One region of the Enterobacter kobei genome, then DNA from elsewhere that is predicted to be linked to it. Evidence: predicted binding sites of a transcription regulator. Region 1 holds the regulator's gene; the other holds the start of a gene.
What was found. Region 1 encodes CRP, which controls carbon source genes, mostly activating them, when cyclic AMP is high. Its sites were predicted from a motif close to ATGTGANNNNNNTCACAT; they were not measured.
Positions count from the first base shown of each region.

Region 1 (3,802 bases):
GCTGGGTGCGCAGCACGCGGGCAATGCGGCTGAAGTGCCAGGCGGCAAACTGGCCGACCGGGTTATCCGGATGCTGACGAGCAATTTTCTCCAGCGCGCCGAGCTGTTTATCCATGTTAAAGCGCGTGGGGTAGCGGTGATAGAGAATGTCGTCCGCCAGCACCCGCAGGCGCGCGGAGACGGTCTGCGCATTCCAGCGGATCACCGCCTCGGCGTGGCTGCGCTCGACCAGCTTTTGCACCTCTTGTGGGTGATGAAGGCTCACGGAGATATGCTCCTGCAGATCCAGCCCCACCTGGAAGGTGCGCAGCAGGCGTTTATATTCGTGATTCTTGTTGGCGGCGAGCATATGCAGCTGCTGATAGCACTGGCTTATCAGATCCACCACCTTTTGCTGGCGCGTCAGCAGCGGCGGTAAGGATTTTTCCGGGTCGGTATGCTGGGTCAGCAAGGTGTATTTGGCTTCGCAGTAATCCGCAAGCTGCACATACAACAGGCTCAGAGATTCACGCAGCGGCTGTTCCCGCCACAGCCAGAACCAGAACCAGTTAAACAGCCCGTACCACAGCGTGCCGAGGGCGTAGATCAGCAGCGGCTCCCACACCGGCATATTCCCGGCGAGGCTCAGGGTGAAGATGGCGGCAATCAGTGAAGCGGGAAGCAGGCGGGCGTGCAGGGAACTGATTTCTGCGGTAACACCGAGGCTCATCGCCAGTACGGTCAGGATCAGCGGCAGCGGAATATCGCGCGCCAGTAAAAGCTGCACGGCGAGGCTACAGCCAGCAAACAGCGAACCGCCAACGATCAGGCGTTTGAAAAAGCGTTTATGCGGCGTGTCCAGACCGGCGATGTTGCAGCAGGCGGGAACGAGAGAAAACAGCAGACCCTGCTGGAGTTGTCCCAGAAGCAGGCCCACGGCCACAGGAAGGCACAACACCAGCGTTTGTCGCAGTGCGTAATTAACTTCCGGGTGATAGATCAGCCTGCGCCACATGGGGAATAGAGACAAAAACGGCGTGACACCTTGCGATGGCACGCCGTTTGAGCGGAATTAACGCGTTCCGTAGACCACGATGGTTTTACCGTGGGCAGAGATCAGGTTCTGATCTTCCAGCATTTTCAGGATACGACCCACCGTTTCGCGGGAGCAACCGACGATCTGACCAATTTCCTGACGGGTAATTTTAATTTGCATGCCGTCCGGGTGGGTCATGGCGTCTGGCTGTTTCGCCAGGTTCAGCAGGGTCTGCGCGATACGACCGGTGACGTCCAGGAAGGCGAGGTTACCCACTTTCTCGGATGTGACCTGCAGACGACGCGCCATCTGGGAAGAAAGACGCATCAGGATGTCAGGGTTTACCTGAATCAACTGACGGAATTTCTTGTAAGAAATTTCAGCCACTTCACATGCTGTCTTTGCACGAACCCAGGCGCTACGTTCCTGGCCTTCTTCAAACAGGCCCAGTTCACCGATAAAATCGCCCTGGTTCAGATAAGAAAGGATCATCTCTTTCCCTTCCTCATCTTTGATCAGCACTGCCACCGAGCCTTTGACGATGTAATACAACGTTTCCGCTTTTTCACCCTGGTGAATCAGCGTGCTCTTCGATGGGTACTTATGAATGTGGCAATGAGACAAGAACCATTCGAGAGTCGGGTCTGTTTGCGGTTTGCCAAGCACCATGCGCTGTTATCCTCTGTTATAAGCTGTCACCAGAGTCATCAGATGCATCCGGACTCTGGGGTTGCAATCGAATTCTTACCCATACCCTGGGAAGTCGGCTGTCGTAACGTTTCGCAGCCAGTAAAGTTTGATGTCCTCTGCATACATGTGTAACGTCAATGTATTACTGTAGCATCCTGAGTGTTTTAGCATAGCTTTCGCCGCGTGTCTCCTGGTGTCTCGCTTCAGCATGATGCAGGTCGCCTTCCGTTGCGAGAAATGTAACGCACGCGTAATCTGTCACCGAAAATGCAACGTTGGAGTCAAAGAATATGCAAGCGCGCGTGAAATGGGTTGAAGGTTTAACGTTCCTGGGCGAATCCGCGTCAGGGCACCAGATTTTGATGGACGGTAACTCCGGCGATAAAGCCCCCAGCCCAATGGAAATGGTGCTGATGGCGGCGGGTGGATGCAGCGCGATTGACGTGGTGTCGATTCTGCAAAAAGGTCGTCATGACGTGACGGATTGCGAGGTTAAACTCACCTCAGAACGTCGCGAAGAGGCGCCACGCCTGTTCACCCACATTAATCTGCACTTTGTGGTCACCGGTAAAGCGCTTAAAGACGCGGCGGTTTCGCGTGCGGTGGATCTGTCTGCGGAAAAATACTGCTCTGTGGCGTTAATGCTGGAGAAAGCGGTAAAAATCACGCATTCGTATGAAGTGATCGAGGCTTAATCTTTTGGCGGGTGGCGCTTCGCTGACCCGCCCTACAAAAGCATGAACGTAGGCCCGGTAAGCGCAGCGCCACCGGGCAGAACAACTCACGCAATCTGCTTCCCTTCCATCAACCGCTCCACCAGCGGCGTCATGATGAGCTCCATCGCCAGCCCCATTTTTCCGCCTGGTACCACTAACGTATTCATGTGCGAAATAAACGAGCCCTGCAGCATCGCCAGCAGCCAGGGGTAATCAATGCCTTCGAGATTGCGGAAGTGGATCACCACAAAGCTCTCGTCCAGCGACGGGATGGTTTTCGCCGCGAACGGGTTAGAGGTGTCCACCGTCGGCACGCGCTGGAAGTTAATGTGCGTGCGGGAGAACTGTGGCGTGAGGTAGTTGATGTAGTCTTCCATGGAGCGCACCACCGAATCCATCACCGCTTCGCGCGAATGGCCGCGCTCGCTCATGTCGCGCGTCAGCTTCTGGATCCACTCCAGGTTCACGATAGGCACCACGCCAACCAGCAGATCCACATGACGCGCCACGTCATGCTGTGGGGTGACTACGCCGCCGTGTAATCCCTCATAAAACAGCACATCGGTGGGTTCCGGCAGCGGCTGCCAGGGGGTAAAGGTGCCCGGCACCTGATTCCACGGCACAGCTTCATCATAGGTATGCAGATACTTACGCGATTGCCCTTTGCCGCTCTGACCGTACTCCAGGAAGGTTTGCTCAAGAAGGCCAAAGTCATTGGCTTCGGGACCGAAATAGCTGATGTGTTTACCCAGATCGCGCGCCTTACGGATCGCCATGTCCATTTCAGGTCGCGTATAGCGGTGAAAACTGTCGCCTTCGACCTCCGCCGCCCGGAGATTCAGTTGGGCGAAAATCTTACGAAACGCGAGGCTGGTGGTGGTCGTTCCCGCACCACTCGACCCTGTAACGGCAATAATGGGATGTCTGGCAGACATAGCAACTCCCTGACTGAAAAGGTTGGAAGGTCAGCCGTGAAACGCGTTGCGGGGCATGATATTGACCGTCTCATGCAGTTCTGACCACACCAGCACCACGTCGCCGCTTTTCAGCTGGCGTTTTACATCGTTGACCTTCTGCTCGAGTGAGCGTTCATGTTCACCATAATCGGTGCCTTCACGTAATACAAAGCTTTCAATCAAATTATCGAGCGTTTCGGGAGACAGATCCTGCCAGGGGATGATCATTTTGCACCGTCCAGATAAGGAGTAAGCCAGTCAGGAATACGCGCCTCCAGCCACATTTTCGGGCGGTGCAGCGTCCCGCCAATAAACCCAACGTGGCCGCCATGTTCAGTCAACTGATAGTGAACATTGTCGGGAAGGAATTCCTGCGCGGGAATAGAGTGATGATCCATAAACGGATCATCTTTGGCGTGAATAAT
Region 1 covers NZ_CP017181.1:4,468,712-4,472,513, reverse strand. Annotated here, with positions in the region: gene BFV64_RS21790 (YccS/YhfK family putative transporter) at 1-994, opposite strand, end outside; gene crp (cAMP-activated global transcriptional regulator CRP) at 1,052-1,684, opposite strand; gene BFV64_RS21780 (OsmC family protein) at 1,996-2,400, shown strand; gene BFV64_RS21775 (phosphoribulokinase) at 2,487-3,356, opposite strand; gene BFV64_RS21770 (YheU family protein) at 3,387-3,605, opposite strand; gene BFV64_RS21765 (hydrolase) at 3,602-3,802, opposite strand, start outside.

Region 2 (3,802 bases), 720 kb from region 1:
AATTGTGGTCGATTTCCCCGCTTTCATGGTACCAACGATAGCCAGAACCATTTCCAGACGTGTTATTTTGCGTAATTCATTATTCAGCATTGCCTGCTGCGCTTCGACACCCCGCGCACTAAAATGCAAAGGCAGAACGTTGTTCTTTTCACCCGTAATAGCGGCCGTCGTGTTCTCCAGCATCGCTGTCGGGGTAATGACTCCAACTTATTGATAGTGTTTTATGTTCAGATAATGCCCGATGACTTTGTCATGCAGCTCCACCGATTTTGAGAACGACAGCGACTTCCGTCCCAGCCGTGCCAGGTGCTGCCTCAGATTCAGGTTATGCCGCTCAATTCGCTGCGTATATCGCTTGCTGATTACGTGCAGCTTTCCCTTCAGGCGGGATTCATACAGCGGCCAGCCATCCGTCATCCATATCACCACGTCAAAGGGTGACAGCAGGCTCATAAGACGCCCCAGCGTCGCCATAGTGCGTTCACCGAATACGTGCGCAACAACCGTCTTCCGGAGCCTGTCATACGCGTAAAACAGCCAGCGCTGGCGCGATTTAGCCCCGACGTATCCCCACTGTTCGTCCATTTCCGCGCAGACGATGACGTCACTGCCCGGCTGTATGCGCGAGGTTACCGACTGCGGCCTGAGTTTTTTAAATGGCGGAAAATCGTGTTGAGGCCAACGCCCATAATGCGGGCGGTTGCCCGGCATCCAACGCCATTCATGGCCATATCAATGATTTTCTGGTGCGTACCGGGTTGAGAAGCGGTGTAAGTGAACTGCAGTTGCCATGTTTTACGGCAGTGAGAGCAGAGATAGCGCTGATGTCCGGCAGTGCTTTTGCCGTTACGCACCACCCCGTCAGTAGCTGAACAGGAGGGACAGCTGATAGAAACAGAAGCCACTGGAGCACCTCAAAAACACCATCATACACTAAATCAGTAAGTTGGCAGCATCACCGTCATTTTATAGCCAGTATAAAATGGCGTGTCGCGAAAATAATAGATAGCGATGTCAGGTTTACGGGTGTAATTGGCAATCGGGATCGCGTAAGGTTGGTCCGGTGTAAAAACGGTTGAACAAAGAAAATTCTGACCTTCTGCATAAATTAAATCAGCGACAAACAGGCGGCCACGCACAACGTTCAACATATATTGGCGATGTTCCGGTGTACAAAGTTTACCCTGATATTTTTCGGCCTCGTCCCGGGCCAGATCAACTTGTTGAATAACCAGTTCTGTTTTGTCTAAAGCCAGTTCAGCAAATGTACGGAGCTGAGCGCTTGTTTCCGACACGGCTCTTAGCTGGGCAAACCATAGGGCAAGCATCACCGGCAGCATAACTACCATGATGATCCCTACTACCCTGAGCATTTTGCGCCGCGCGCTACGATTCATTTCCCGCCCTATATCCCTGCATGTTGTACGCCTGTAGTAATGAAGGCCGGATGCTTTGTTAAACAGGTGATTACGTTGCATGAATCATGCGAAGTTAGCAACTGACTTTTAGTATTAAAAATCTTAAATTTCGTTATGACGATAATATTTTCCCGTAAGCTAAACTGTAAGTATTCGTTCCGTTTCAATTAAGGGAAATAATTATCCAGCGCACATGTGGGGTTTGAAGATAACACAACAGAGAATCGATGTTTTATAAATGCCCGGCTATTACCACATTATTTTCAGGATGAGCAAAAAATAACGTGCCACTTATAAAAACAACGTGGCTGGCCCATCGTGTGTCCGCTCAGCCAGGTATCGGGACCCAGGTACCCGGCACCATCGCCTTTTTTGCGTAATAAAATCCCCATTTTGAACGCTCAGACGCTGGCGAATAAATCAACAAATGTGATATAGTTCACACATATTCTGTAACGAGAAACACCGTTTCATTCAGTTCGTCTGTTTTGTAGAGGATGGGTTCTATGGCAACCATTACTACCAGCATGGTTCTCCTGCGCTGGCCTTTGTTGAGCGCGGTACTGATGTTTTTAGCCAGCACGCTGAACATTCAGTTTCGTAAATCTGACTACGCGGGTCTTGCGGTCATCAGCACTCTGCTGGGACTTGGCGCGGCTTGCTGGTTCGCAACGGGCCTGTTGGGCATCACCCTGCTGGATATTGCCGCTGTCTGGGAAAATATTAAAGTCGTGATGGTAGAGGCAATGAGCCACCAGCCACCAGACTGGCCAATGGTGATTACCTGATTCCTGTATAAACAAAAAACCCAGACGATGTCTGGGTTTTTTGTTTGAGCATCCGTTGATCAGAACGGGATGTCGTCGTCGAAGTCCATTGGTGGCTCGTTAGACGGTGCCGGAGCAGACTGCTGCTGCGGACGAGACTGCGCGCCGCCGCTGAACTGGTTGCCGCCCTGTGGCTGCTGAGGCTGACCCCAACCGCCCTGCTGCTGCTGACCGCCACCTGCTGGCGCGCCACCGCCCTGACGGCCGCCCAGCATCTGCATGGTACCGCCAACGTTTACCACAACTTCGGTGGTGTACTTCTCAGCGCCGGACTGATCGGTCCATTTGCGGGTACGCAACTGGCCTTCGATATAGACCTGAGAACCTTTACGCAGATACTCACCGGCAACTTCTGCCAGTTTGCCAAACAGCACCACGCGGTGCCATTCAGTCTGCTCTTTCATCTCACCGGTCGCTTTATCACGCCAGGATTCGGAAGTAGCCAGCGTAATGTTGGCAACTGCGCCACCACTCGGCATGTAGCGTACTTCCGGGTCCTGGCCCAGATTACCGACGAGAATCACCTTGTTTACGCCTCTGCTGGCCATGTTCGTGTCTCCTGAATACGTTTCTTAATAGTGTAAACGCGCGAGTGTACCATTTCCAGACGCCACTTTGATAGTTGCGTAGTATCTTCCAGAGTTCGCGCGCGAACTGAACATTGTTACACAGCGAATCAGAAAATGCATTCCAATACTGTATATTCAAACAGGTTAAATTGTGTCATAATTAGCCGTTTCTGACAGCCGTTTGTCCTTCAAACAAACCAGGCAATCCGTGTTTCAACCGGGAAAGGTGAATGGATAAGATCGAAGTTCGGGGCGCCCGCACCCACAATCTCAAAAATATCAACCTCATAATCCCTCGCGACAAACTCATCGTCGTGACCGGGCTTTCGGGGTCTGGCAAATCCTCACTGGCTTTCGACACCTTGTATGCCGAAGGACAGCGTCGTTACGTTGAATCTCTCTCCGCGTACGCGCGTCAGTTCCTGTCGCTGATGGAAAAACCGGATGTCGATCATATTGAAGGGTTATCGCCTGCGATCTCCATCGAGCAGAAGTCGACTTCGCATAACCCGCGTTCAACGGTCGGTACCATTACTGAAATTCACGACTACCTGCGTCTGCTGTATGCGCGCGTGGGTGAGCCGCGCTGCCCGGACCACGACGTCCCGCTGGCGGCGCAGACCGTGAGCCAGATGGTGGATAACGTGCTGTCGCAGCCGGAAGGCAAACGCCTGATGCTGCTGGCGCCAATTATTAAAGAGCGTAAAGGCGAACACACCAAAACGCTGGAGAACCTGGCAAGCCAGGGCTATATCCGCGCCCGTATTGACGGCGAAGTGTGCGACCTGTCGGATCCGCCAAAACTGGAGCTGCAGAAAAAGCACACCATTGAGGTGGTGATCGATCGCTTTAAGGTGCGTGAAGACCTCGCGACGCGTCTTGCGGAATCGTTCGAAACGGCGCTGGAACTCTCCGGTGGTACCGCCGTTGTTTCCGATATGGACGACCCGAAAGCGGAAGAGCTGCTCTTCTCCGCCAACTTTGCCTG
Region 2 covers NZ_CP017181.1:304,188-307,989, reverse strand. Annotated here, with positions in the region: gene crfC (clamp-binding protein CrfC) at 1-198, opposite strand, end outside; one part of gene BFV64_RS01475 (IS1-like element IS1B family transposase) at 208-656, opposite strand; one part of gene BFV64_RS01475 (IS1-like element IS1B family transposase) at 656-905, opposite strand; partial or broken gene BFV64_RS01470 (CSS-motif domain-containing protein) at 954-1,397, opposite strand; gene BFV64_RS01465 (YjcB family protein) at 1,925-2,206, shown strand; gene ssb1 (single-stranded DNA-binding protein SSB1) at 2,266-2,793, opposite strand; gene uvrA (excinuclease ABC subunit UvrA) at 3,045-3,802, shown strand, end outside.
Region 2: the regulator CRP is predicted to act here: its motif matches at 1,846-1,863, upstream of BFV64_RS01465 (YjcB family protein).